2 regions of the Delftia sp. WY8 genome follow, and region 1 is predicted to be linked to the other one. Evidence: riboswitches for the same ligand, from Rfam matches in the RefSeq annotation. Region 1 holds a riboswitch; the other holds the start of a gene.

Evidence for each region. Region 1 has a riboswitch for S-adenosylhomocysteine ahead of metH (methionine synthase). Riboswitches for the same ligand answer to the same signal wherever they lie in the genome.
Region 2: another riboswitch for S-adenosylhomocysteine. It lies ahead of ahcY (adenosylhomocysteinase); the one in region 1 lies ahead of metH (methionine synthase).

What each region holds. Positions count from the first base shown of each region.
Region 1 is NZ_CP049795.1:3,777,998-3,792,717, forward strand. It holds gene G4D77_RS17400 (hybrid sensor histidine kinase/response regulator) at 1-905, opposite strand, end outside; gene urtA (urea ABC transporter substrate-binding protein) at 1,120-2,385, shown strand; gene urtB (urea ABC transporter permease subunit UrtB) at 2,496-3,410, shown strand; gene urtC (urea ABC transporter permease subunit UrtC) at 3,483-4,679, shown strand; gene urtD (urea ABC transporter ATP-binding protein UrtD) at 4,699-5,442, shown strand; gene urtE (urea ABC transporter ATP-binding subunit UrtE) at 5,463-6,152, shown strand; gene fmdA (formamidase) at 6,334-7,563, shown strand; gene G4D77_RS17435 (FmdB family zinc ribbon protein) at 7,610-7,969, shown strand; gene G4D77_RS17440 (amino acid ABC transporter ATP-binding protein) at 8,042-8,788, opposite strand; gene G4D77_RS17445 (amino acid ABC transporter permease) at 8,775-9,428, opposite strand; gene G4D77_RS17450 (amino acid ABC transporter permease) at 9,425-10,153, opposite strand; gene G4D77_RS17455 (transporter substrate-binding domain-containing protein) at 10,185-10,991, opposite strand; gene G4D77_RS17460 (FadR/GntR family transcriptional regulator) at 10,988-11,794, opposite strand; S-adenosyl-L-homocysteine riboswitch at 12,072-12,198, shown strand; gene metH (methionine synthase) at 12,226-14,720, shown strand, end outside.
Region 2 is NZ_CP049795.1:4,330,486-4,345,205, forward strand. It holds gene G4D77_RS19925 (peptide chain release factor 3) at 341-1,966, opposite strand; gene G4D77_RS19930 (potassium-transporting ATPase subunit F) at 2,256-2,354, shown strand; gene kdpA (potassium-transporting ATPase subunit KdpA) at 2,469-4,175, shown strand; gene kdpC (potassium-transporting ATPase subunit KdpC) at 4,247-4,981, shown strand; gene kdpB (potassium-transporting ATPase subunit KdpB) at 4,985-7,069, shown strand; gene G4D77_RS19950 (TorF family putative porin) at 7,152-8,027, shown strand; gene G4D77_RS19955 (DUF4118 domain-containing protein) at 8,062-10,767, shown strand; gene G4D77_RS19960 (response regulator) at 10,779-11,513, shown strand; S-adenosyl-L-homocysteine riboswitch at 11,521-11,605, shown strand; gene ahcY (adenosylhomocysteinase) at 11,676-13,106, shown strand; gene G4D77_RS19970 (TlyA family RNA methyltransferase) at 13,264-14,466, shown strand; gene metF (methylenetetrahydrofolate reductase [NAD(P)H]) at 14,489-14,720, shown strand, end outside.

The DNA of each region.
Region 1 (14,720 bases):
AGCTGCATGGCCGCGAACGCGAGAAAGGCGCCGCCCGCCATCTTGAGCATGCCCATCACGGCCCAGCCCGGGCCGGCCACCAGCACCGCGCCCCACCAGCGCAGCCGGTTGGCCTGGGTGCGCGGCGGCAGAAAGCGCAGGAAGTCCACCTGCTCGCCGATCTGCACCACCAGCGCGAAGATCACGGCTGCCGCCGCGCCGAACATCAGCGGATCGAACTGGCTGCTGCCCGAGCGCAGGCCGGTGAGGCTGGCGAAGTCGCGGTACAGCTGCGGCTGGGCCAGCGCCATCCACACGAAGGGCAGCACCAGCAGGAACAGCCACAGCGGCTGCGTCCAGGCCTGCAGGCGCGAGATCAGCGTGATGCCGCGCATGGCCAGCGGCAGCACCACCAGGGCCGACAGCGCATAGCACCACTGCAGCGGCCAGTCCACCACCAGCTGCAGGGCCAGCGCCATGATGGCCGCCTCCAGCGCGAAGAAGATGAAGGTGAAGACGGCGTAGATCAGCGAGGTGATGGTCGAGCCCAGGTAGCCGAAGCCCGCGCCGCGCGTCAGCAGGTCCATGTCCAGCCCGTAGCGTGCGGCGCAGACGGCGATGGGCAGCCCCGTCAGGAAGATCACCAGCCCCACGGTGACGATGGCCCACATGGCGTTGGCGAAGCCGTAGTTCAGCGCAATGGCGCCGCCGATGGCCTCCAGCGCCAGGAAGGACAGCGAGCCGAAGGCCGTGTTGGCCACGCGGAACTCGCTCCAGCGCCGGAAGCTGCGCGGCGTGTAGCGCAGCGCGTAGTCCTCCATGGTCTCGTCGGCCACCCAGGCGTTGTACTCGCGCCGGAACCGGAAGATGGTCTGCGGCGCGGCTGCGGTGCCGGTGGGGCTGTCGGGCGGGGGGGCGGAGTGCATTCCCAGGTCTAGCAAGAAACGTGCGGGGCCAATGCTGGCGCGGCTTGCAAGAGGGGTATCCGGGGTGCGTACGCAGGTGGCTACGTCAATTGACGTATGGGCGGCGGCAAGGGTTCTTCCTAATCTTGGACCCAACGCGGAAACAAGCCGTAACCGCAACGCCAGTTTTCAGCCACTTGCAGATCACCCAACCGATCCTTACAGGAGAGTCACCATGAGCCACCCCTCCGACCCCCGCACACCTGGTTCCCCCGGCACGGAAATGGGCCGCCGCCGCGTCCTGCAGGCGCTTGGCGCCGCCTCGGTGGCCGGGCTGCCGGCCTGGTCCTTCGCCCAGGCCACGGCCCAGGTCAACACCACCAAGCTGGCCGTCACCGACACCGAAGTCGTCGTGGGCCAGCTGCACTCGGCCACGGGCACCATGGCGATCTCCGAGACCGGCTCCATCCAGGCCGAGCAACTGGCCATCGACCAGATCAACGCCATGGGCGGCATCCTGGGCCGCAAGATCCGCGTGATCAAGGAAGACGGTGCCTCCGACTGGCCCACCTTCGCCGAGAAGTCCAAGAAGCTGCTCATCAACGACCGCTGCGCCGCCGTCTTCGGCTGCTGGACCAGCGCCTCGCGCAAGGCCGTGCTGCCCGTGTTCGAGAAGGAAAACGGCCTGCTGTACTACCCCACCTTCTACGAAGGCCTGGAGCAGTCCAAGAACGTGATCTACACGGGCCAGGAAGCCACGCAGCAGATCCTGTACAGCCTGGACTGGGCCAAGGCCGAGAAAAAGGCCAAGACCTTCTTCCTGATCGGCTCGGACTACATCTGGCCGCGCACCTCGATGAAGATCGCGCGCAAGCACATCGAGAACTTCCAGAAGGGCAAGGTCGTCGGCGAGGAGTACTACCCGCTGGGCAGCACCAACTTCGGCTCGCTGGTCAACAAGATCAAGCTGCAAAAGCCGGACTGCATCTTCGTGGCCGTGGTGGGCGGCTCCAACGTGGCCTTCTACAAGGCGCTCAAGGCCGCGGGCATCACGGGTGACAAGCAACTGCTGGTCACGCTGTCGGTGACCGAGGACGAGATGACCGGCGTGGGCGGCGAGAACTTCACGGGCTTCTACTCCTCGATGAAGTACTTCCAGACGCTGGACAACGAGAACAACAAGAAGTTCGTGGCCGCCTTCAAGGCCAAGTACGGCCCCAACGCCGTCATCGGCGACGTCACCCAGGCCGGCTACCTGGGCCCCTGGCTGTGGAAGGCCGCCGTGGAGAAGGCCAAGAGCTTCGACGTGGACAAGGTGGTGGCCGCATCGCCGGGGCTGGAACTCAAGACCGCGCCCGAAGGCTACGTGAAGGTGGACGCCAACCACCACCTGTGGAGCAAGTCGCGCATTGCCGTGGGGCAGCCGGACGGCACGTTCAAGGTGGTCTCGGAGTCGCCTGAACTCATCAAACCCGATCCCTTCCCCAAGGGTTACCAGTAAGCCCTGATCCGTTCAGGCAGGTGATGCGCGGCGGCCTGCGGCCTAGTGGGCGGGCTGCCGCGTGAATCGTTTCCCCCTCTCCCGATTGGCTTGCGCGCAGGAGCAGCACCATGAGTTTTTCCGACATGATGAACATCGGCCTGATGCAGGGCTTCGCGGGGCTGAGCCTGTTCGCCGTGCTGCTGCTGATGGGCCTGGGCCTGGCCATCATCTTTGGCCAGATGGGCGTGATCAACATGGCGCATGGCGAGTTCATGACCATTGGCGCCTACACCATCTACCTGGGCTCCACGCTCACGGCGCAGCACGCGCCCGAGTTCATGCCCTACTACTTCCCGCTGGCCATCGTGGCCGCCTTCCTGTTCGCCTTCGTGGCCGGCTGGCTGGTGGAATGGGGGCTGATCCGCCACCTCTACAAGCGGCCGCTGGACACGCTGCTGGCCACCTGGGGCGTGAGCCTGGCGCTGCAGCAGTGCTTTCGCACCTTCATCGGCCCCAAGGAAGTCAGCCCCACCCTGCCTGACTGGCTGATGGGCTCGTGGGCGCCGGCCGAGGGGCTGGACATTCCCATCAACGGCCTGTTCGTGCTGGCGCTGACCATGGCCGTCACGGCCGGCGTGCTGATCGCGCTGCACAAAAGCCGCTGGGGCCTGCGCGTGCGCGCCACGGTCAGCAACCGCGTGATGGCCAACGCCATCGGCATCGACACCAAGAAGACCGACCGCCTGACCTTTGCCATCGGCTGCGGCATCGCGGGCGTGGCGGGCGCGGCCTTCACCACCATCGGCTCCACCGGCCCCACCTCGGGCTCGCTGTACATCGTGGACGCCTTCCTGGTGGTCACCTTCGGCGGCGCGGCCAGCCTGCTGGGCACCGTGGTCTCGGCCTTCGGCATTGCGCAGACGCAGTCCATCACCGAGTTCTTCCTCGCGGGCTCCATGGCCAAGGTGATCACGCTGTCGCTGATCGTCTTCATCCTGATGCTGCGTCCCCAGGGCCTGTTCGCGTCCAAGGTGCGGCGCTGATCCCGGCGCTGGCCCTGTCCACGAATTCCCCCGCGTTCCCCCGATTTCCCCTGAGTTCACCGGAGTCTTTCCATGCAAGCCCTCAAAGCCTGGATACAGCGCTACCAGCTCGCCAGCCTGGTGCTGCTCACCGTCCTGCTGGCGGTGGTGCTGCCCCTGGCGCTGGACATCTTCCGCCTCAACCTGGTCGGCAAGTACCTGACCTATGCCTTCGTCGCCATCGGCCTGGTCATGGTCTGGGGCTATGGCGGCGTGCTCAGCCTGGGCCAGGGCGTGTTCTTCGGCCTGGGCGGCTACGCCATGGCCATGTTCCTGAAGCTGGAGGCGTCCGACCCCATCAGCACCAAGATCCAGTCCACGCCCGGCATCCCCGACTTCATGGACTGGAACCAGCTGACCGAGCTGCCCTCGTTCTGGCTGCCCTTCAAGAGCCTGCCGTTCTCGCTGGCCGCCGTCATCGCCGTGCCCACGCTGCTGGCCTGGCTCATCAGCTTCGCCATGTTCAAGCGCCGCGTGGGAGGGGTGTACTTCGCCATCATCACGCAGGCCGTGGCGCTGATCGTCACCGTGCTCATCATCGGCCAGCAGGGCTACACGGGCGGCGTCAACGGCATGACCGACCTCAAGACCCTGTGGGGCTGGGACACGCGCACGGACAGCGCCAAGTACATCCTCTACTACGTCTGCGTGGCCCTGCTGATCGGCGCCATCGTGCTGTGCCGCTGGATTCAGACGGGCAAGGTGGGCACCCTGCTGCTGGCCATGCGCGACAAGGAAGACCGCGTGCGCTTTTCCGGCTACGACGTGGCCAACTTCAAGGTCTTCGTGTTCTGCCTGGCCGCTGCGCTGTCGGGCGTGGGCGGCGCGCTGTTCACGCTGCAGGTGGGCTTCATGTCGCCCAGCTTCGTGGGCATCGTGCCCTCCATCGAGATGGTCATCTACGCCGCCGTGGGCGGGCGCATGAGCCTGGTGGGCGCCGTGTACGGCACGCTGCTGGTCAACGCGGGCAAGACCTATTTCTCGGAGAGCTTCCCGGACCTGTGGCTGTTCCTCATGGCGGGCCTGTTCATCGGCGTGACCATGGCCTTCCCGATGGGGCTGGCCGGGCTGTGGGAAAGCCGCATCGTTCCCTGGTGGAACAGCCGCCGCAAGGGCGCGGCACCGGCCGCAGCGCCTGCCGCAGCGCAGGGAGCCCAGGCAGCACCTGCCCCGGCCGCCACCAAGCCCACGTCCGCCCTGTCCGAAGGCATGGGCCGCCAGGGCGCCTGAACCACAGCGGGAGCACACCATGAGCAATACCGACTTCACGCTGGCCGTGGAAGACCTGACGGTCTCCTTCGACGGCTTCAAGGCCATCGACGCGCTGAACCTGTACATCGACAGGAACGAGCTGCGCGTCATCATCGGCCCCAACGGCGCGGGCAAGACCACGCTGCTGGACCTGATCTGCGGCAAGACCCGCGCCACGGGCGGCAGCATCAAGTTCAAGAACGAGGAACTCACGCGCATGGCAGAGCACAAGCGCGTGCGCCTGGGGATCGGGCGCAAGTTCCAGACGCCGTCCATCTACGAGAACCTGTCGGTCTTCCAGAACCTGGAGGTCTCCTACCCCGAAGGCCGCTCGGTCTTCGGCGCGCTGGCCTTCAAGTGCACGGAGGCGGTGCGCGATCGCGTGCAGGCCGTGGCCGCCGACATCGGCCTGGACGAGCGCCTGGACACCGAGGCCGGCCTGCTCAGCCACGGCCAGAAGCAGTGGCTGGAGATCGGCATGCTGCTCATGCAGGAGCCCGAGCTGCTGATGCTGGACGAGCCCATCGCCGGCATGAGCGCCCGCGAGCGCGAACTGACGGCCGAGCTGCTGCAGCGCATCTGCAAGAACCGCTCCGTCATCGTCATCGAGCACGACATGGAGTTCGTGGCGCGCATCGCGCACAAGGTCACCGTCATGCACCAGGGAAAGATCCTCGCCGAGGGTCCCATGGACAAGGTGCAGGCCGACCCCAAGGTCATCGACGTCTACCTCGGCCACTGAGGCACGCACAAGGAATTCACATGCTGCAAGTCAAGGATCTGTACGTGGCCTATGGCCAGAGCGAGGCGCTGCACGGCATCAGCTTCGAGGGCCGCGAGAACGAAACCGTGGCCATCATGGGCCGCAACGGCATGGGCAAGACCACGCTGTTCAAAAGCCTGATGGGCGTCATGCCCGCCAAGAGCGGCCAGATCACCGTGGCCGGCCAGGACGTCACGAAGGACGAGAGCTTCCGGCGCGTGGCCAAGGGCATTGCCTACGTGCCCCAGGGCCGCATGATCTTCCCCACGCTGACCGTGGAAGAGAACATACAGACGGGCCTGGAGAACGCGAAGACGCGCCAGGTGCCCGACGACATCTACGCCCTGTTCCCCGTGCTCTGGGACATGCGCCGGCGCAAGGGCGGCAACCTCTCGGGCGGGCAGCAGCAGCAGCTGGCCATTGCGCGCGCCCTGGTCACCGACCCCAAGGTGCTGCTGCTGGACGAGCCGACCGAGGGCATACAGCCTTCCATCATCAAGGACATCGCCAAGGCGCTCAACGAGATCCGCAAGCTGCGCCGCATCACCATCGTGGTCAGCGAGCAGGTGCTTTCCTTCGCCATGGATGTGGCCGACCGGCTGTTCGTCATCGAGGGCGGGAGATTGGTACATGAAACCGCGCGTGCCGATACCGACGAGCAGCGCATCAAGTCCTACCTCTCTGTATGAAGCACCCCCTGAGCGGCTGCGCCGCTTCCCCCTCTCTCGCACGCGGGAGGGGGACGACACCCTCGGTGCGGGGCGGCCCTTCCTTGGTGTCCCTGGGTTGTGCCGTGCCGGTTTCATTCACCGCGGTCGATGCAGGCGCCGAGTTCCTCTCTTTTTCCACTGCCATCGCAAGGAGCACACCATGGCCGAAACCCTGATCAAGGTCGATCTCAACCAGTCCCCCTACGACAACCCGCAGGTGCACAACCGCTGGCATCCCGACATCCCCATGGCGGTCTGGGTGGAGCCGGGCGCGGAGTTCAAGCTGGAGACCTATGACTGGACCGGCGGCGCCATCAAGAACGACGACAGCGCCGAAGACGTGCGCGACGTGGACCTGTCCACCGTCCACTTCCTGTCCGGCCCCGTGGGCGTCAAGGGCGCCGAGCCCGGCGACCTGCTGGTGGTGGACCTGCTGGACATCGGCGCGCGCGACGACAGCCTCTGGGGCTTCAACGGCTTTTTCTCCAAGCAAAATGGCGGCGGCTTCCTGGACGAGCATTTCCCGCTGGCCCAGAAGTCCATCTGGGACTTCCACGGCATGTTCACCAAGAGCCGCCACATCCCCGGCGTCAACTTCGCAGGCCTCATCCACCCGGGACTGATCGGCTGCCTGCCCGACCCCAAGATGCTGGCCAGCTGGAACGAGCGCGAGACCGGCCTCATCGCCACCGACCCCGACCGCATCCCCGGCCTGGCCAACCCGCCCAACGCCACCACCGCCCACATGGGCCAGATGCAGGGCGAGGCGCGCGACAAGGCCGCCGCCGAAGGCGCGCGCACCGTGCCGCCGCGCGAGCATGGCGGCAACTGCGACATCAAGGACCTCTCGCGCGGCTCGCGCGTGTTCTTCCCCGTCTACGTGGACGGCGCGGGCCTGAGCGTGGGCGACCTGCACTTCAGCCAGGGCGATGGCGAAATCACCTTCTGCGGCGCCATCGAGATGGCCGGCTGGGTGCACATGAAGGTCTCGCTGATCAAGGGCGGCATGGCCAAGTACGGCATCAAGAACCCCATCTTCAAGCCCAGCCCCATGACGCCCAACTACAAGGACTACCTGATCTTCGAAGGCATCTCGGTGGACGAAAAGGGCAAGCAGCACTACCTGGACGTGACCGTGGCCTACCGCCAGGCCTGCCTGAACGCCATCGAGTACCTGAAGAAATTCGGCTACAGCGGTGCCCAGGCCTACTCGCTGCTGGGCACGGCGCCCGTGCAGGGCCACATCAGCGGCGTGGTGGACGTGCCCAATGCCTGCGCCACGCTGTGGCTGCCCACGGAGATCTTCGACTTCGACATCAATCCCACGGCCGAGGGACCACAGAAGATCATCACGGGCGGGGTGGACCTGCCCATCGCCCAGGACAAGTAAGCCCGGCATACGACACCCGCCATCCACCATCCGCCAGAGGCCGCCCATGCCCACCTATGACTACCACTGCGCCGCATGCGGCGGCTTCGACGCGCTGCGCAGCCTCTCGCAGCGCAACGAGCCCGCGCCCTGCCCCAGCTGCGAGGCGGCCTCGCCCCGCGTCTTCGTCAGCGCGCCGCGCCTGGCCTGCACCAGCCCCGAGCAGCGCCGCGCCCACGACACCAACGAGCGCGCCCGGCACGAGCCCAGGCGCTCACGCGATGTGGCCGAGGGCAGCTACGCGCGCATGCGCCACCCCTCGGGCTGCGGCTGCTGCAGCGGCGCCAGCAAGCGCGGCTCCACGGTCACGGCGCCCAACGGCGCCAAGACCTTCCCGACCAAGCGGCCCTGGATGATCAGCCACTGACCGCGGCCCCTGCGCCGCACCGATGCAAAAAAGGCCCGCGACGCGGGCCTTTGTCCTGCCTGGCCGTACCGCTCAGTGCACGGCGCCGATGAAGCCGGCCAGCTCCGGCGTCTGCGGGCTGGCGAACAGCTGCTTGGCCGGGCCGCTTTCGTGGATCAGGCCCTGGTGCATGAACACCAGCTGGTCGCCCACGTCGCGGGCAAAGCGCATCTCGTGCGTGACCATGATCAGCGTCATGCCCTCGGCGGCGAGCTGCTTGACCACGGCCAGCACCTCGTTGACCAGCTCCGGGTCCAGGGCCGAGGTGATCTCGTCGCACAGCAGCACCTTGGGCTGCATGGCCAGCGCGCGTGCAATGGCCACGCGCTGCTGCTGGCCGCCGCTGAGCTGGTCGGGGTAGCTGTCGTACTTGTCGCCCAGGCCGACCTTGGCCAGCATCTGGCGCGCCAGCGCCGCCGCCTCGGGCTTTTTCACGCCCTTGACCACGGTGGGCGACAGGGCCACGTTCTCGCCCGCCGTCAGGTGGGGGAACAGATTGAACTGCTGGAAGACCATGCCCACGTTCAGGCGCAGCGCGCGCAGCTGGGCGGGCGAGGGCGCGCTGCCCTCCGAGCCCTTGAGCACGGCGTCGTCCACCACGATCTGGCCGGACTGGATGGCCTCCAGCCCATTGATGGAGCGCAGCAGCGTGCTCTTGCCCGAGCCGCTGCGGCCGATGATGGCGACCACCTGGCCGCTGTCCACGCTCAGGTCCACGCCCTTGAGCACATGGTTGTTGCCGTAATGCTTGTGAACGGCGCGCACATCAACGAGCGGCATAGAGTTTCTTCTCCAGATGGGATGCGTAGAGGGACAGGGGCCAGCACAGCAGGAAGTAGCCTGCGGCGACCAGGCCGTAGATGAGGAAGGGCTGGAAGGTGGCGTTGGCCAGCATGGAGCCGAGCTTGGTCAGCTCGCTGAAGCCGATGATCGAGGCCACCGCCGTGCCCTTGATGATCTGCACCGAGAAGCCGACCGTGGGCGCTATCGACAGGCGCAGCGCCTGCGGCAGCACCACATGGCGCATCTGCTGCAGGTAGCCCATGGCCAGGCTGGACGAGGCTTCCCACTGGCCGCGGGGGATAGCCTCCACGCAGCCGCGCCAGACCTCGGCCAGGTAGGCGCTGGTGTACAGCGTCAGGCCGATGGCGGCCGCCGTCCAGGGCGAGATGTCCAGGCCGGCCATGGACGAGCCGAAGAACACGATGAACATCTGCATCAGCAGCGGCGTGTTCTGGAAGGCCTGGATATAGGCCTTGGCCAGGCGGCGCAGGTTCAGGCTGCGGCCCACGCGGGCGAACAGCACCAGCAATCCGGTGGCGCCGCCCAGCACGAAGGCCAGCAGCGACAGCGCCAGCGTGGCCAGCAGGCCCTCGGCCAGCTTGGCCAGGATGGGCAGCAGGGGAATGTCGGCAATCATGCGGCGTCTCCGGCAGTGGTTGCAGGTGCAGCGGGTGCAGCGGGCCTGGCTGCACGCGGCGTGCGGCGGCTCACCACGAAGCGCTGGCCTATCCAGGCCAGCAACTGGCGCAATGCCAGGGCCAGCACGAAGTACGCCGCCGTCACCACCAGGTAGGTCTCGAACGCGCGGAAGTTGCGCGACTGGATGAAGTTGGCCGCAAACGTCAGGTCCTGGGCCGCGATCTGCGAGACCACCGAGGTGCCCAGCATCACGATCACGATCTGGCTGCTCAGCGAGGGCCAGACCCGCTGCAGCGCAGGGCGCAGCACCACATGGCGGAAGATCGCCCAGCGGCCCATGCCCAGCGCGCCAGCGGCTTCCAGCTGGCCGCGCGGCGTCTCCTGGATGCCGGCGCGCACGATCTCGGTGATGTAGGCGCCCAGGTTGATCACCGTGGTCAGCAGGCAGGCCTGCCATTCGTTGATCTGCACGCCCAGCGAAGGCAGGCCGAAGAACACGAACATCAGCTGCACCAGGAAGGGCGTGTTGCGTATGCCCTCCACGTACACCTTGAACAGCCAGTGCAGCGGCGCAATGCGCCAGGCGCGGCTGACGCCGCCGGCCACGCCGATGGCGCCGCCCAGCACGGCGCCCGCCGCCGTCAGCGCCAGCGTGAAGCCCGCGCCCTGTGCCAGCAGGCCGCTGTAGTCGAACACGGCGCCGAAGTCGAATTGATAGGCCATGGAAGGATTTCCGGGAACAGGGGCGCAGCGGTTACAGGGTGGCGGGCAGCGGCATCTTCATCCAGCGCTGGGACAGGCTGGTCAGGCGGCCGTCGGCCTTGAGCTTGGTGATGATGGCGTCCACCTTCTGCAGCAGCGCCGGCTCGCCCTTGGCCACGCCGATGTAGCAGGGCGTGTCCTCGACCGCGAACTTCACGTCCAGCTGGCGCAGCCTGGTGCGCTCGTTGACGGCGTTGGCCACGATGTTGCCCAGCGTCACCAGCTGCACCTGGCCCGTCAGATAGCTTTGCGCGGTGGCGTTGTTGTCCTCGTAGCGCTTGATGGTGGCCGAGGCCGGCGCCACCTGCGTGAGGGCCAGGTCCTCGGTGGAGCCGCGCGTCACGCCCACGGTCTTGCCGGCCAGGTCGGCAGGGGCCTTGATGCTCATGTCCTTGGGGCCATAGACGCTCTTGGGGAAGGGTGCATAGGCCTGGGTGAAGTCGATCACCTTGGCGCGCTCGGCGTTCTTGCCCAGGCTGGAGATGACGATGTCGGCCTTGCCCGTGGTCAGGAAGGGGATGCGGTTGGTGCTGGTCACGGGCACCAGCTCCACCTTCACGCCCAGCTCCTGGGCCACCAGGGCCGCCATGTCGATGTCATAGCCCTGCAGCTTCAGGTCGGTGCCCAGCGAGCCGAAGGGCGGGAAGTCCTGCGGAATCGCCACGCGCAGCACGCCGGCCTTCTGGATGTTGGCCAGCATGTCGGCATGGGCGGCGCCGCCCAGGCCGGCAGCGGCCAGGGTGGCGGCCGCCAGGGCGGTGCGGATGAATGCGCGGCGGGGTGTCAAGGGGGAAGTCATGCGAAAGCTCCTTCAGAAGGTGGGATGAGGCGAAAGGAAAGCGGGTCAGGGTCGGGCGCAGATGTATCGGGCGCCGTTGCGTCGGGCGCCGTCGCGTCGGGCGCCGTCGCGTCGTCCGGTGTGTCGAGATCGATGCCGCTGCGCCTGGCAGCCGACAGCAGGTGGGCGCGCATGGCGCCCGCCGCACCCGGCGCATCGCCTGCGCAGACGGCCTGCACGATGGCGTCGTGCTCGCGCACCGGCTGGTCGTCGGCGCCGCTCCAGGCAAAGGGCAGGCGCAGGCTGTGGCTGATGGCCAGCTCCAGCTGGCGCGCCATGGCCACCAGGCCCGGGTTGCCCGACAGCTGGGCCAGCAGCAGGTGGAACTGCAGATCGGCGTCGGCGGCGGCCAGCAGGTCGCTGCGGTCCAGGGCGTGGGCCAGCTGGGACTGGGTCCATTGCAGCTGGCGCAGGCCGCTGTCGTCGGCGCGCACGGCCGCCAGCGCGGCCCAGCCGGGCTCCAGCACCAGGCGCAGCTCGATCAGCTGGCGCGGCGACAGCGTGCCCAGCGCCGGGGTGGCATAGGCGCGGTGCATGCGTGCACGGCCGCTGTGCGGGCCGTTGATGCGCACGCCCTTGCCCGGCTGGATCTCGACCAGGCCCAGGGCCTCCAGCATGGACAGCGCCTCGCGCAGCGAAGCGCGGCTGATGCCCAGCTGCCGGGCCAGCTCGCGCTGCGGCGGCAGCTGGCTCCCGCCGGGATAGTGGCCGCTCAGGATGTGCTGCTGCAGCGTCTGGGCCATCGAGATCGGAATGCTTTGCATGGGCTGGCGCGGGTGGAGGGTTTTGGCCTGACTGGTCAGACCACGTACCCAGCAGATAGCGAATTGCGTGCCAGATGCAAAAAAAGGAGCGTTGTCCTCAGGCATTGCAAAGAATCCGGGGCGATGGGATATCGACAATCCGCCCCGAAGGCACCGCCAGCGGCCCGCGCTGCCGCGCTTTGGTGCAGTGCCGCATGGCTTTGTGCAGGCCTGCCCCGAATGCGGGCGTAAAACCCGCACTGCAGGCCGCCGCCAGCCGCCGTAGAATCCCGGGCTTTGGCCCGAGGAGCGTTGCAGCGCGGCACCCGCCCATCCGTACACCGGATCGCGTGCCGCGTCAGGCTTGGGCCAGGTGCAGGTTCCCGGCCGGACCGCGCCCACGGTGCCAACGACGCTCACCTGTTGCCATGCCGTTTTTGCAGGTGAGCTTGATGTCGTCCTCTTTCACTCCCCCTCCCATGAAGCTGTCCGGCCTGGAGCCGGTGACCATCGGCGAGGGCACGCTGTTCGTCAACGTGGGCGAGCGCACCAACGTCACGGGTTCCAAGGCCTTTGCGCGCATGATCCTCAACGAGCAGTACGAGGAAGCGCTGTCCGTGGCGCGCCAGCAGGTGGAAAACGGCGCCCAGGTCATCGACGTGAACATGGACGAGGCCATGCTCGACAGCAAGGCCGCCATGGTGCGCTTCCTGAACCTCATCGCCTCCGAGCCCGACATCGCCAAGGTGCCGGTCATGGTGGACAGCTCCAAGTGGGAGGTCATCGAGGCCGGCCTGCGCTGCCTGCAGGGCAAGGGCATCGTCAACTCCATCTCCATGAAGGAAGGCCTGGATGAATTCAAGCGCCAGGCCCGGCTGATCAAGCGCTACGGCGCGGCCGCCGTGGTCATGGCCTTCGACGAGAAGGGCCAGGCCGACACCTACCAGCGCAAGATCGAGATCTGCGAGCGCGCCTACCGCATCCTGGTGGACGAGGTGGGCTTCCCGCCCGAGGACATCGTCTTCGACCCCAACATCTTCGCCGTGGCCACCGGCATCGAGGAACACGACAACTACGCCGTGGACTTCATCGAGGCCGTGCGCTGGATCAAGCAGAACCTGCCCGGCGCCAAGGTCTCGGGCGGCGTCTCCAACGTGAGCTTCAGCTTCCGCGGCAACGACCCTGTGCGCGAGGCCATCCACACCGTGTTCCTGTACCACGCCATCTCGGCGGGCATGGACATGGGCATCGTCAACGCCGGCATGGTCGGCGTCTATGACGACCTGGAGCCCGAACTGCGCGAGCGCGTGGAAGACGTGGTGCTCAACCGCCGCCCTGACGCTGCGGAACGCCTGCTGGAGATTGCCGACGCCGCCAAGGGCGCCGCCAAGGACGACAGCAAGAAGCTCGAATGGCGCGGCACGCCCGAGAACCCGAAGACCGTGGGCGAGCGCCTGTCGCACGCCCTGGTGCACGGCATCACCGACTTCATCGTCGTCGACACCGAAGAGGCCTACCAGCAGATCGTGGTGCAGGGCGGCGGCCGCCCGCTGCACGTGATCGAAGGCCCGCTGATGGACGGCATGAACATCGTGGGCGACCTGTTCGGCGCCGGCAAGATGTTCCTGCCCCAGGTGGTCAAGTCGGCGCGCGTGATGAAGCAGGCCGTGGCCCACCTCGTGCCCTACATCGAAGAGGAAAAGCGCCAGCAGGAAGCGGCGGGCCTGGACGTGTCCAGCAAGGGCAAGATCGTCATCGCCACCGTCAAGGGCGACGTGCACGACATCGGCAAGAACATCGTCACCGTGGTCCTGCAGTGCAACAACTTCGAGGTCATCAACATGGGCGTGATGGTGCCCTGCCATGAGATCCTGGCCCGGGCCAAGGCCGAGGGCGCGGACATCATCGGCCTGTCGGGCCTGATCACGCCCAGCCTCGAAGAGATGCAGTACGTCGCCGGCGAGATGCACAAGGACGACTACTTCCGCATCAAGAAGATTCCGCTGCTGATCGGCGGCGCCACCTGCTCGCGCGTGCACACCGCCGTCAAGATCGCGCCCAAGTACGAAGGCCCCGTGGTCTACGTGCCCGATGCCTCGCGCAGCGTCAGCGTGGCCCAGAGCCTGCTGGGCGAGAACAAGGGCAACTACCTGGCCGAGATCCAGGCCGACTACGACAAGGTCCGCACCCAGCACGCCAACAAGAAGAAGACGCCGCTGTGGCCGCTGGACAAGGCCCGCGCCAACGCCACGCCCGTGGACTTTTCCCAGGCCCCCGTGGCGCCGCGCGCCCTGGGCCGGCGCGTGTTCCGCAACTTCGACCTGGCCGAGATCGCCGAATACATCGACTGGGGCCCGTTCTTCCAGACCTGGGACCTGGCCGGCCCCTATCCGGCCATCCTCGACGACGAGATCGTGGGCGTGCAGGCCCGCCAGGTGCTGGCCGACGGCCAGGCCATGCTCAGGAAAATCATCGAAGGCCGCTGGCTGCAGGCCAACGGCGCCATCGGCCTGTTCCCTGCCAACCGCGTGGGCGATGACATCGAGTTCTACGCCGACGAGTCCCGCAGCCAGGTGCTGATGACCTGGTACGGCATGCGCCAGCAGACCGAAAAGCAGATGGTGGAAGGCCCGGATGGCCAGCCCGTGATGCGCCCCAGCCGCTGCCTGTCCGACTTCGTGGCCACCAAGGAATCGGGCATCCAGGACTACGCGGGCCTGTTCGCCGTCACGGCCGGCATCGGCGCCGAGAAGAAGGACAAGGAGTTCGAAGACGCGCTGGACGACTACTCCGGCATCATGTTCAAGGCCCTGGCCGACCGCCTGGCCGAGGCCTTCGCCGAATGCCTGCACCAGCGCGTGCGCAAGGACCTGTGGGGCTATGCGCCCGACGAGAACCTCAGCAACGAAGCGCTGATCAAGGAACAGTACAAGGGCGTGCGCCCCGC
Region 2 (14,720 bases), 550 kb from region 1:
AGCAGTGTGTGCCAACTCCTTTTTCCTGGGCTACGGTCTCGTCAATCTGTCAACCGCGTACATCGGGAGTCAGGTCCGGAACCGCGTTGAAAAGGCATTCAGAGCCTCGGCCTTGACGTCTGAGGCTCTGAATGCTTCGGTGATGCGGAAAGTGGCTGCAACGGTAGGCGAAATGTCCGTTGCGGTGCCATTGCACGGTGTTCAAACTTCAGCATGACAGGCCGACGCCAGGAGTTCACCTATACCAACTGTGCGCCCGCCAATGTCAGTCGATCTGCATGCGGCAGTCTTCAGAAGGCCGCACAGTGGTTGCAGTGCATTCTTGCGTGTGGATCTTCAGTTAATTGGCCTGCAACGCCAACCCCGCATGCTCGCGCAGCGGATGAAAGTGAATCTTCGGAAACCGCTCCTGCGCCAGCCGCACGTCATAGGGCGAGGTGCACAGATAGGCCAGCGTGTCGGCCGCATCGCGCGCCATGCGCAGCGGGTAGGCGTTCTCGAATTCACGCAGTTCGCCCGGCGTGTCGGCCGTGATCCAGCGGGCGGCCGTGTACTGGCAGCCTTCTAGGCGGATGTCGCAGTCGTATTCGGTGTTCAGGCGGTGCTGCACCACTTCGAACTGCAGCTGGCCCACGGCGCCCAGCAGCATGTTGCCGCCGGCTTCGGGTTTGAAGACCTGGATGGCGCCTTCCTCGCCCAGCTGCATCAGGCCCTGCTGCAGCTGTTTGGTGCGCAGCGGGTTCTTGAGCACCACGGTCATGAACATTTCAGGGGCGAAGAAGGGCAGGCCCGTGAATTGCAGGCTCGCGCCGTCGGTGATGGTGTCGCCCAACTGCACGCCACCATGCGTGGTGAAGCCGATGATGTCGCCCGCATAGGCTTCTTCGACGGCTTCGCGGCGCTGGCTCATGAAGGTCACGACCGAGGTGGGGCGCAGTTCCTTGGCGGTGCGCTGCACCTTCATCTTCATGCCGGGTGTGTACTTGCCCGAGGCCACGCGCACGAAGGCGATTCGGTCGCGATGGTTGGCGTCCATGTTGGCCTGGACCTTGAAGACCACGCCGGAGAAGCCTTCGTCCTCGGGGTGGATGATCTTTTCCACAGGCTGCTTGTTGACCAGCAGCGAGCTTTTGCGGGGGCCGGGCGGGGGCGACATGTCGACCACGGCATCCAGCACTTCCATGACACCGAAGTTGTTCACGCCGGAGCCGAAGAAGACCGGCGTGAGCTTGCCGGCCAGGAAGGCCTCATGGTCCCAGGGGGCCGAGGCGCCCTGGGCCAGTTCCATGCTGTCGAGCGCGTCGTCAAAGGCCTGCCCGAAGCGCGCGCGCAGCTTGTCGGCCTCGGCCAGGGGGATGGCCTCGAAGTCCTGGGGGCGGCGTTCGCTGCCAGGCTGGAACACCGTCATGGTCTGGGTGAGCAGGTTGATGATGCCGCCAAACTGCTTGCCCTGGCCCACGGGCCAGGTGACGGGGGAGCAGGGCATGCCCAGCTCGCGCTCCACTTCGTCAAGAATGTCCAGCGGATCGCGCACTTCGCGGTCCATCTTGTTGACGAAGGTGATGATGGGCGTGTCGCGCTGGCGGCAGACCTCGATCAGGCGGCGGGTCTGCGATTCCACGCCGTTGGCGGCGTCGATCACCATCAGCGCCGAGTCCACGGCCGTGAGCACGCGGTAGGTGTCTTCCGAGAAGTCCTTGTGGCCCGGGGTGTCGAGCAGATTGACCACATGGTCGCGGTAGCTCATCTGCATGACCGAGCTGGCCACCGAGATGCCGCGCTGCTTTTCGATTTCCATCCAGTCGGAGGTGGCGTGGCGGCTGGCCTTGCGGCCCTTGACGGCGCCCGCGATCTGGATCGCGCCCGAGAACAGCAGCAGCTTCTCGGTCAGCGTGGTCTTGCCCGCGTCGGGGTGGGAAATGATGGCAAAAGTCCGGCGGCGCCGGGTTTCAGAGGCGTATGACACAGTATTGAGAGCGCAGAGGCAGGGCGGTGCCTGCCAGGAAAGGGAGACGTAATGTCTGTCGCGGGCGGCCATTGGGACATGGAGCCAAGCGAGGCCGCAAATGGCCGCCATTCTACTTTCGCACCGGGAATATCGGCGAACAGGGATGTAAGTCGTGTCCCTGGTTTCTTGATGCCGTCTTGATACGGCACGTCGCAATCTCAATCCGCTTTTGACAGCCCCGGCCCTAGAGTTTTCCCCATCGCAACAACAGGTGCCGCCATGCGGCGCCGATGCGGGAGAAATCCCTATGACCCTGACCGAAATCACCGGATGGCTGGGCGCCCTGGGCGCCCTGGCTGTGTTTGTCTACCTCGGATACGCATTGCTGCGGCCCGAACAGTTCTGAGGTGGCGCAGATGCAAGACCTGATCTTTATCGCCCTGAGCCTGGGCTGCTTCGGGGGCCTGCTGGCCTTCGTGGCGGCGCTGGGCCGGATTTGACTGCCTGAAAGGAGACCTCCATGTGGTTGACCTGGATGGAATATGCACTGGTGCTGCTGCTGATGACGGCGCTGGCCGTGCCCATGGGGCAGTGGCTGGCACGCTGCTTCACGAGTGAGCACCATGCCTGGATCGAGCGGCTGAGCTTTCGCGCTCTGGGCGTGAACCCGGCCGAGCGCATGGGCTGGCAGCGCTACGGGCTGGCGCTGCTGCTGTCCAACGGCGCCATGCTGCTGCTGGGCTATGCGCTGCTGCGCCTGCAGGGCTGGATGCCGCTCAATGCGCTGAGCAATGCGGCGCAGACACCGGACCTGGCCTTCAACACGGCCGTGTCCTTTGTGACCAATACCAACTGGCAGGCGTATTCGGGCGAGAGCAGCCTGTCCAACGCCACGCAGATGGTGGCCATCACCTTCATGATGTTCGCTGGCGCGACCACGGGCGTGGTCGCCGCGGCGGGTGTCATCCGCGGCCTGGCGCGCTCCAGTGCCTCGGACCTGGGCAACTACTGGGTGGACTATGTGCGCATGCTCTGGCGCGTGATGCTGCCGCTGAGCTTTGTGGTGGCCCTGGTCTATGTGTGGCAGGGTGTGCCTCAGACGCTGGATGGCCAGGTCTGGGCGACGACGCTGGAAGGCGCTCGCCAGCAGATTCTTCTCGGCCCCGTGGCCAGCCTGGAGAGCATCAAGCACATCGGCACCAACGGTGGCGGCTTCTTCGGCATGAATGCGGCCCATCCGTTCGAGAACCCCACGCCGCTGACCAACGCATTCCACATCCTGGGCATGCTGCTGATCCCGTCGGCGCTGACCTATGCGCTTGGCTCCATGCTGCTGCGCCGTCGCCAGGGCTGGGTGCTGTTCGGCGCCTGCCTGGTGATGTTCGTTGGCTTTCTGGCGCTGGTGTTCACGGCCGAGCAGGCCGGCAATCCGCTGCTCACGGCCGCAGGTGCCGACCAGCAGATCAGCGCCACCCAGCCGGGCGGCAACATGGAGGGCAAGGAGCTGCGCTTCGGCATCGCCGATACGGCGCTGTTCGTGACCACGACCACGGCCGCGACCACGGGCTCGGTCAATGCCATGCATGACTCGCTGACGCCCCTGGGCGGGCTGGTGCCGCTGGCGCAGATGATGCTCAACTGTGTGTTCGGCGGCGACGGCGTGGGCCTGATCAACCTGCTGCAGTACGCCATCCTCACGGTCTTCCTGGCCGGCATGATGATCGGCCGCACGCCCGAGTTCCTGGGCAAGAAGATCGAGGCGCGAGAGATCAAGCTGGTGATGCTGGCCGTGATGGCGCACCCGATCTCCATCCTGGGCTTCACGGCGTTGGCTGCGGTCTGGCCCGACACCATGGCCAGTCTGACCAACCGGGGGCCGCACGGCTTCTCGGAGGTGCTCTATGCCTATGCCTCGGGCACGGCCAACAACGGTTCGGCCTTTGCGGGCCTGAATGCGAACACGCCGTTCTTCAACACCACCATCGGCCTGGCCATGCTGGCTGGCCGCTATCTGACACTGCTGCCCATGCTGGCCCTGGCCGGCAGCCTGGCGGCCAAGCCCACCGTGCCTGCGGGGCCGGGCACCTTCCCGACGGCCACGCCGCTGTTCATGGGCTTGCTGGTCTTCGTGGTGGTAGTGGTCAGTGGACTGACCTTCCTGCCTTCGCTGGCCCTGGGCCCTGTGGTCGAGCAACTGCAGATGCTGTCAGGACAGGTCTATCCCTGAACACCCCTGAGCCCGTTTTTTTCCTGGCCGCCTGCTGTGCCTGACACAGCAGCGCGGCGGAGGTTTCCGAAATGCAAGTTCAAACACACACTTCCGGCCCGTTGCCGGTGCTGCGCACCGATGCGCAGGTTCCATCCCAGACCGATGCCGGCGGGCTGCGCTCGCTGTTCGGCCCCAGCCTGCGGTCGGCGCTGTTCGTCGCCGTGGTCACGGGCCTGGCGTATCCGCTGGTCACCACGCTCGTGGCCCAGGCCGCGTTTCCCAAGGCCGCCAATGGCAGCCTGATCACGCGCCAGGGCTCGGTCGTGGGCTCGGCCCTGATCGGGCAGGAGTTCGCTTCGCCCCGTTATTTCCAGGGTCGGCCCAGCGCCACCACGGCGCCGGATCCCGACAAGGCCGATGCCACGGTGGCCGCGCCCTACAACGCCGCGCTGTCGGCTGCCACCAACCAGGGGTCGACCCACGCGGCGCTCAAGGAGTCCGTGGCGGCGCGCGTGGCGGCCTACCGCGAACTCAATGGTCTGGCGGCAGATGCCGCTGTACCTGTGGATGCCGTGACGGCCTCGGCCTCCGGCCTGGATCCGCACATCTCTGTGGCCAATGCCGAGCTGCAGCTGTCGCGCGTGGCACGCGAGCGCCAGCTGCCTGTGGCCAAGGTCCAGGAACTGCTGCGCCAGCAGATGCAGCCGCGCGTTCTGGGCCTGCTGGGTGAGCCGCGCGTGAACGTGCTGCAGTTGAATCTGGCGCTGGACGATCTCTCGGCCGCGACGCTGCAGCCTGCGGCAGCCAATGCCGCCAAGGAGTAAGCCATGTCGCGCAAAACTGCTTTGTCCCTGTTCGATCCTTCGCTGGTGCGCCAGGCGCTGGGTGACTCCATCCGCAAGCTGGCACCGAGCGCGCAATGGCGCAACCCGGTGATGTTCGTGGTCTATCTGGGCGCCATCTTCACCAGCCTGCTCTGGGCCCAGGCCCTGGCGGGCGAGGGCGAGGCGCCTGCGGGCTTCATCCTGGCCATTGCGCTGTGGCTGTGGTTCACCGTGCTGTTCGCCAATTTTGCGGAGGCGCTGGCCGAGGGGCGCAGCCGCGCCCAGGCCGCGAGCCTGCGCAGCATGAAGCGCAGCACGGTCGCCAAGAAGCTGGAGCAGGCCAGCTACCAAAGCCGCTGGCATCCCGTGGGTGCGGAAGAACTGCGCTCGGGCATGTGGGTGCTGGTCGAGGCCGGCGACACCATACCGCTGGACGGCACGGTGATCGAGGGCGTGGCCTCGGTGGACGAGAGCGCCATCACCGGCGAATCGGCCCCCGTGATCCGCGAGGCCGGCGGCGACTTCTCTTCGGTCACCGGCGGCACGCGCGTGCTGTCGGACTGGCTGGTGGTGCAGATCACCGTGAACCCCGGCGAGTCCTTCCTGGACCGCATGATCTCCATGGTGGAGTCGGCCCGCCGCCACAAGACGCCCAACGAACTGGCGCTGACCATCTTGCTGGTCGGACTGACGCTGCTGTTCCTGCTGGTCATCGTCACGCTGCGGCCCTATTCGGCCTTTGCGGTGGAGCTGACGGGCAGCGGGCAGGTCGTGGGACTGACGGTGCTGGTCGCCCTGCTGGTGTGCCTGATCCCGACCACCATCGGCGGCCTGCTGTCGGCCATTGGCGTGGCAGGCATGAGCCGCATGATGCAGGCCAACGTGATCGCCACTTCGGGCCGCGCCGTGGAGGCGGCCGGCGACGTGGACGTGCTGCTGCTGGACAAGACCGGCACCATCACGCTGGGCAACCGCCAGGCCAGCGAATTCCTGCCCGCTCCCGGCGTGACGGCCGCGCAGCTGGTCGATGCGGCGCAGCTGGCATCACTGGCCGACGAGACACCCGAGGGCCGCAGCGTGGTCGTGCTGGCCAAGGAAATGCATGGCCTGCGCGAGCGTGACCTGGCAACCCTGCATGCCGTCTTCGTGCCCTTCACGGCCCAGACGCGCATGAGCGGCGTGGACATGCCGCAGCCCGACGGCGGCACGCGCAGCCTGCGCAAGGGCGCGGCCGACGCCGTGCGCCGCCACGTCGAAGCCATGGGCGGCAAGTTCCCGCCCGCCATGCTCAAGGTGGTGGAGGATGTCTCGCGGCGCGGCAGCACGCCGCTGGTGGTGGCCGATGGCGCCCGCGTGCTGGGCGTGATCGAGCTCAAGGACGTGGTCAAGCACGGCATACGCGAACGCTTTGCCGAGCTGCGCCGCATGGGCATCAAGACCGTGATGATCACGGGCGACAATCCGCTCACGGCCGCCGCCATTGCGGCCGAGGCCGGCGTGGACGACTACCTTGCCGAAGCCACGCCCGAGGACAAGCTGCGCCTGATCCGCGAACACCAAGCCGCCGGCCGGCTGGTGGCCATGACCGGCGACGGCACCAATGACGCACCCGCACTGGCCCAGGCCGACGTGGCCGTGGCCATGAACAGCGGCACCCAGGCGGCCAAGGAAGCCGGCAACATGGTGGACCTGGACAGCAACCCGACCAAGCTCATCGAGGTCGTGGAGACCGGCAAGCAGATGCTGATGACGCGCGGTGCGCTGACCACCTTCAGCGTGGCCAACGACGTGGCCAAGTACTTCGCCATCATCCCGGCCGCCTTCGTGGGCACGTATCCGCAGCTGTCGGCGCTCAATGTCATGGGACTGGCCAGCCCGGGCTCGGCCATCCTGAGCGCCGTGATCTTCAACGCGCTGATCATCATCGTCCTGATACCGCTGGCTTTGCGTGGCGTGCCCTACCACGCCATCGGCGCCTCGGCCCTGCTGCGGCGCAACCTGCTGGTCTACGGGCTGGGGGGCCTGGTCGTCCCCTTCATCGGCATCAAGCTGATCGACATGCTGCTGGTGGCTTTCGGCCTGGCCTGATCTTTGGCGGCAAGCCTGCCCGCCCGGGCAGGCACCGCCTTGCTTTCTCTGTACAAAAACCAAGATGAAATCCGTTTCTTCCATGACGGCCGCTTGTGCCGTCCCCCGTTTCTTCCCCCGTGCCTCGCTGGCTGCACTGTTGTCGCTGGCGGCTGCGTCCTGCCATGCCCAGGCCGAGACCTCTCCCGTCAACGCTGCCAGTGCCGATGCCCAGCAATCGCCCGCACCCGCCTACGCGCTCACCGGCAGCGTGGCGCTGCTCAGCGACTACCGTTTCCGTGGCATCTCGCAAAGCTGGATGGGGCCGGCGCTGCAAGGCGGGCTGGAGCTGTCGCTGCCGCGCGGCGCCTACCTGGGCGTGTCCGGCTCCAGCGTGTCGCGCCACAGCTATCTGGACGGCCGCGCGCTGGAGCTTGACCTGTACGGCGGCTGGCGCACCGAGCTGCTGCCGGGCTGGACGGGCGACATCGGCCTGCTGCACTACAACTACCCCGGCGCGCGCGTGCCCCGCGGGGATGGCAGCGGCGGCGTGCGCTACGACACCACCGAGGCCTATCTGGGCGTCACCCACGGCGGCTTCAGCGCCAAATGGTCGCTGGCGCTGACGCCTTACTTCGGCCTGCGCGACAGCACGGCGGCCACGGCCTTTGCCGAGGCACTTCCCGGCAGCGGCAGCTCACGCGGCAGCAGCTATCTGGACCTGAACTACCAGCATCCGCTGGGCGACTGGGCGGTGCTGGGCCTGCATGCCGGCCACACGCAGGTGCGCAACTACAGCGAACTGTCGTACGCCGACTGGCGCGTCTCGCTGGCCCGCAGCTGGGGGCCATGGACGGCCACGCTGGCCTGGGCCGGCACCTCGGCCGACACGCGCTACTACCGCGCGGCCAATGCGGCAGGCCAGATGCAAAGCCTGGGCCGCAGCGGCTGGGTGCTGTCGCTGTCGGCGGCGTTCTAGTGTGGGAGCACGCTCTGGTGCTAGGCTGAGAACCATGCCCATTTCGTCCTCTGCCGAGCCGGCGCCGCCCGGTCTGCCGCGCCCCGATCCCGACGCCCTGGTCGCGCGCCTGCGCCATGAGCGGGCGCAGGAGGGGCGGGGCAAGCTGCGCATCTACTTCGGATCGAATGCAGGCGTGGGCAAGACCTACGCCATGCTGGCCGCCGCCCAGCGCGAACGCCAGGGGGGCCGCGAGGTTCTGGTGGGACTCGTGGAAACCCATGGCCGCAAGGAAACGGCGCAGCAGCTGCATGGCCTGGAGCAACTGCCGCTGCGCGAGCTGCCGCACCAGGGACGGACGCTGCGCGAGTTCGACCTGGATGCGGCGCTCGCGCGGCGTCCGCGCGTGCTGCTGCTCGATGAACTGGCGCACAGCAATGCGCCAGGCTCACGCCATCCCAAGCGCTGGCAGGACGTGCAGGAGTTGCTGGACGCAGGCATCGATGTCTGGACCACGATCAACGTGCAGCACCTGGAAAGCCTGAACGACGTGGTGGGCGGCATCGTCGGCATCACGGTGCGCGAGACCGTGCCCGACCAGATCTTCGACGATGCCGACGAGGTCATCGTCGTCGACATCTCGCCCGACGAGCTGCTGCGCCGCTTGAAGGACGGCAAGGTCTACATGATGGAGCAGGCCGAGCGGGCCTCGCGCAACTTCTTCAGGCGCGGCAACCTGCTGGCGCTGCGCGAGCTGGCACTGCGCCGCACGGCCGACCGCGTGGACGAGGACATGCGCGACTACCGGCGCGAGCGCTCCATAGGCACGGTCTGGCCTGCGCGTGAGCGCCTGCTGGTGGCCGTGGCAGGGCACGCGGGCGACGACGCCCTGGTGCGCCAGGTGGTGCGCATGGCACGCCGGCTGGATGCTGGCTGGATGGTGGTGTACGTGGACGCGCCCCAGCGCCAGCACCGCCCACGCAGCGTGCAGGCCGCCGTGCTCAAGACCCTGGCCCTGGCCGCACGCCTGGGGGCCGAGACGGCCACGCTGCCGGGCGCCGATGTGGCCGAGGCCCTGGTTGCCTTCGCGCGCGAGCGCAACGCCAGCCGCCTGGTGCTGGCCCAGCCGCCGCGCCCGGCATGGTCGCCCTGGCGCTGGTGGGGCCGCAGCCTGCCCGACCGCATCGTCCAGCTGCATCCCGACATCGACGTGCTGGTGCTCTCCGGGGGCTCCAGCGCGGCCCGGACCGAGGCCGCGCCTGCCGCACCGCTGCGGCGCAGGCCGCTGCCCTGGAAGGGCTATGCCGGCGTGACCCTGGCCTGCTTGACCGCCACGGTGCTGGCCGAGCAGCTGCTGCGCATCTTCGACCCGGCCAACGTGGTGATGCTGTTCCTGCTCATCGTCGTGCTGTCTTCGTTGCGCTGGGGGCGTGGCCCGGGCGCCTGGGCGGCGCTGCTGTCGGTACTGTGCTTCGACTTTTTCTTTGTGCCCCCGCGCGGATCCTTCCATGTCAACGACACGCAGTACCTGTTCACCTTCGTGCTGATGCTGGGCGTGGCCCTGGTCTGCGGCCAGCTCATGGCGCGGCTGCGCCACGAGGCGCGCGTGGCGGCCGAGCGCGAGCGGCGCGCGGGCGCCCTGGCGCGGCTGGCGCGCGACCTTTCGGGCGCGCTCACGCAGGAGCAGGTGGTGGAGATTGCGCTGAGCACGGTCTCGGGCGTGTTCGACGCCCAGGCCGGGCTGCTGTTGCCCGATGCCGACGAGCGCCTGCGCCCCGCCGGCGGCGGCTCCTGCCCCATGGACGACAGCATTGCGCGCTGGGCCATGGACCACGGCCAGCAGGCCGGCCAGGGCACGGACACGCTGCCGGCCGCGCCGGCCCGCTACGTGCCGCTGGCGGCGCCCGTGCGCATGCGGGGCGTACTGGTGCTGCAACTGCGTGCGCCCCAGCGCCTGGAGGTGCCCGAGGAGCAGCGCCTGCTGGAGGCCTGTGCCAGCCAGGTGGCGCTGGCGCTGGAGCGTCAGCACTTCGTGGCCGTGGCCCAGCAGACCCAGATCGCCATGGAGGGCGAGCGCATGCGCAACACCTTGCTGTCGGCCGTCTCGCACGACCTGCGCACGCCGCTGACCACCATCCTGGGCGCGGCCGAGGCCGCGCAGCGCCATGTGCCGCCGGGCGGCGCAGCCGACATGCTGGAGCAGGTCCGCATCCAGGCCCAGGCCATGCAGCGACTGGTGGAGAACCTGCTGGACATGGCGCGCCTGCAGCAAGGCGGCGTGCACCTGCAGCGCGAATGGCTGCCGCTGGATGAAGTGGTCGGCAGCGCGCTGCGCCAGATGCGCGCGCGCCTGCACGAGCATCCCGTGAGCACCGACGTGCCCGCCAGCCTGCCGCTGCTGCAGCTCGATGCCGTGCTCATGGAGCGCGTGCTGGTCAACCTGCTGGACAACGCCGCCAAGTACACGCCGGCCGGCACGCCGCTGACCATCCACGCACGCGAACAGGACGGCGAAGTGCTTGTGGCCGTGCAGGATGGCGGGCCCGGCCTGCCGCCACACCTGCCCGTGGAGACGCTGTTCGAGCCCTTCACGCGCGGCACGGCCGAGTCCACCGTCTCGGGCATAGGTCTGGGGCTGGCGCTGGTGCGCAGCATTGTCGAGGCCCATGGCGGGCGCATCGAGGCCGCTGCCGCGCGCCCAGGCCCCGGCACCGTGTTCACGCTGCGCTTTCCGGTGCCGGAGCAGCCATTGCTCGATTAGAGTCTTGCGCCATGAGCACGCCCACCAACCGCATCCTGATGATCGAGGACGACCCCGGCATCCGCCGCTTCGTGCGCCTGGTGCTGGAGGACGAGGGCTGGCAGGTCTTCGAGGCCGACAGCGCGCGCCGGGGCCTGATCGAGGCGGCGAGCCGCCAGCCCGATCTGGTCATCCTCGACCTGGGCCTGCCGGATGCCGACGGCAAGCAGGTTCTCACCGAGCTGCGCGGATGGTCCTCCGTGCCCGTGCTCGTGCTTTCCGCGCGCGAGCGCGAGGACGAGAAGGTGGCCGCCCTGGACGCCGGCGCAGACGATTACCTGGTCAAGCCTTTCGGTGTGCCCGAGCTGCTGGCCCGGCTGCGCGTGATGCTGCGCCGCCGCCAGCAACTGGGGGCCGCAGGCGGCGCAGTTGCATCCAGCCAGGTGCACTTCGGCCAGGTGCAGGTGGACCTGGCCACGCACGAGGTGCGGCGTGCGGGCCAGCCGGTGCACCTCACGCCCATCGAATTCCGCCTGCTGGCGGCGCTGATCGCCGCCCAGGGCCGTGTGATGACCCACCGCCAGCTGCTGCTGCAGGTCTGGGGACCCGAATACCTGGGCCGTGCCCATTACCTGCGCGTGCACATGGCCAATCTGCGCCAGAAGATCGAGGACGAGCCGGCCCAGCCGCGCCACCTGGTGACCGAGCTGCAGGTGGGCTACCGGCTTGTGGGGCTGGGCGGTGAGGCATCCCCGGGATCGGTATAATCAGCGCCTCTCCGAGGAGCGTTGCAGCAGGCCCATTCACCAGATGCGGTCTGCGAGGCTCGGAGTCATACCTGCAACGACGCTCGCCCACGCTTTCTGTGCGGTGAGCTTTTTTTCGTCTCCCGCAGAACGTGGTTTTTCATTCATCTTTTGGAGAAAACCATGAACGCTGCTGTTCGTCCCGTTTCCGCCGACACGGCCATCGCTGACATTTCCCTCGCCGCCTGGGGCCGCAAGGAAATCCTGATCGCCGAAACCGAAATGCCCGGCCTGATGGCCACGCGCGAGGAATTCGCCGCGGCACAGCCGCTCAAGGGCGCGCGCATCGCCGGCTCGCTGCACATGACCATCCAGACGGCCGTGCTGATCGAGACGCTCAAGGCCCTGGGCGCCGACGTGCGCTGGGCCTCGTGCAACATTTTCTCGACGCAGGACCATGCCGCCGCCGCCATCGCCGCCACGGGCACGCCCGTGTTCGCCATCAAGGGTGAATCGCTGGCCGACTACTGGGACTACACCCACCGCATCTTTGAATTCGGCGCCGCCGGTACCGAAGGCGAAGGCCCCAACATGATCCTGGACGACGGCGGCGATGCCACCATGCTGCTGCACCTGGGCATGCGCGCCGAAAAGGACCTGTCCGTGCTGGACAACCCCGCCTCCGAGGAAGAGAAGATCGCCTTCGCCGCCATCCGCGCCAAGCTGGCCCAGGACCCCACCTGGTACACGCGCAAGAGCGCCCACATCATCGGCGTGACCGAAGAGACCACCACCGGCGTGCACCGCCTCAACGAGATGTCGGCCAAGGGCACGCTGAAGTTCCGCGCCATCAACGTCAACGACTCCGTCACCAAGAGCAAGTTCGACAACCTCTACGGCTGCCGCGAATCGCTGGTGGACGGCATCAAGCGCGCCACCGACGTGATGATCGCCGGCAAGGTCGCCGTGGTGGCCGGCTACGGCGACGTGGGCAAGGGCTGCGCCCAGGCGCTGCGCGCGCTGTCGGCCCAGGTCTGGGTCACCGAGATCGATCCCATCAACGCCCTGCAGGCGGCCATGGAAGGCTACAAGGTCGTGACCATGGAGTGGGCGGCAGACAAGGCCGACATCTTCGTGACCACCACCGGCAACCGCGACATCATCCGCCACGAGCACATGGTGGCCATGAAGAACGAAGCCATCGTCTGCAACATCGGCCACTTCGACAACGAGATCGACGTCGCCTCCATCGAGCAGTACCAGTGGGAAGAGATCAAGCCCCAGGTGGACCACATCACCTTCCCTGACGGCAAGAAGATCATCCTGCTGGCCAAGGGCCGCCTGGTGAACCTGGGCTGCGCCACCGGCCACCCCAGCTTCGTGATGAGCGCCTCGTTCGCCAACCAGACCATCGCCCAGATCGAGCTGTTCACCAAGCCCGATGCCTACGAGGTCGGCAAGGTCTACGTGCTGCCCAAGATCCTGGACGAGAAGGTTGCCCGCCTGCACCTGAAGAAGGTTGGCGCCATGCTGACCGAGCTGACGGACGGCCAGGCTGCCTATATCGGCGTGAGCAAGCAGGGTCCCTACAAGCCCGAAACTTATAGGTATTAAGCACCCCCTGAGGCGCTGACGCGCCTTCCCCCTCTCTACCCGCTTCGCGGGGGAGGGGGACGACGCCCTCGCTGCGGGGCGGCCCTTGCTTGGCGTCCCTGAGTTGGGTCGCGCCGGTTTCGGGCATTAGTCAACTGAGATTTCCTGGAGCGACGCTATGCGCGCAGATGTATTTTTGGTGGAAGCCGGCCATGCGGCCACGCGCTCGCAGGCGCAGCGGCTGATTGCGGGTGGCGTGCAGTGGCGCATGACGCCGTTGACGCCGTGGAAGAAGGTCGCCAAGAACGGCGACGAGATTCCCGCAGGTGCCGAGCTGCAGTTGCTGGACGGGGCCGAGGCCCGGTTCATCTCGCGCGGCGGGCTGAAGCTGGAAGGCGCGCTGGCGGCCACCAAGCTGTCGGTGGACGGCCTGCGCTGCCTGGACGTGGGCCAGAGCACGGGCGGTTTCACCGACTGCCTGCTGCAGGCAGGCGCCGCCCAGGTCATCGGCGTGGACGTGGGCCATGGCCAGCTGCATGACCGGCTGCGCTCGGATGCGCGCGTGATCTGCGTCGAAGGCGTCAATGCCCGCGCGGTGACGGCCGAGGGCCTGCAGGAGGCCTGCGAGGAAGTGCTGTCCGAACGCTGGGAAGAAGATCCCGACGACAACGACACCCAGCCCGTGGCGCCCTATGCCTGGATGCGCAACGGCGGCGTGGTCGACGAGGACTACGACGACAGCGACGACGCCAAGGAAAACGAGATCGAGGCCTTCAAGGCCGAGCGCGCGGCCAAGGGCAAGGCGCGCGATGAGGGCACGGTGGCCACGCAGCGCCGCCGCCGCGCCGAGTTTGCCGACGTGGACATCACGCCGCAGTTCGACTTCGTCACGGGCGATCTGTCCTTCATCTCTCTGACCCTGGTGCTGCCGGCCGTCACGCGCCTGCTCAAGCCGCATGGCCAGCTGCTGATGCTGGTCAAACCGCAGTTCGAGCTGCAGCCGGGCCAGGTCGGCAAGGGCGGCATCGTGCGCGATGCGGCCCTGTTCACCGAGGTGGAGCAGCGCATCCGCACCTGCCTGGGCGAGCTGGGCCTGGAGGTCAAGGGCTGGATGGAGTCGGCCATCGAAGGCGGCGACGGCAACCGCGAATTCTTCGTGCATGCCCAGCAGGCGGCCGTGGTGAAGGAGCCAGAGCAGCCTGAAACGCAGGACGACGACGAGCCCCGCTCGGCCGTGAAGGCCGCTCCTAAGCCGGCCGCGCCTAAGCGCGTGTCCCGCACCGTGCTGCGCGAGCAGCGCAACGAGCGTGTGATCGACACCAGTACCGAGTTCGGCGTGCCCGGTCCGGGCCGCGCCAAGCTGCGCAAACGCAACGAATGAAACACTGAGCAGCGAGTCTTACATGAGCTTTCCGATCAGCTTCGAGTTCTTCCCGACCAAGACGCCCGAGGGCGCGACCAAGCATGTGCAGGTGCGCAAGAACCTCTATGCGCGCAAGCCCCAGTTCTGCTCCGTCACCTATGGCGCGGGCGGCTCCACGCAGACGGGCACCTTCGCCATGGTGCGTGACATCCAGAACGAAGGCGTCAGCGCGGCATCGCATTTCTCCTGCGTGGGCGCCACGCACGACAAGG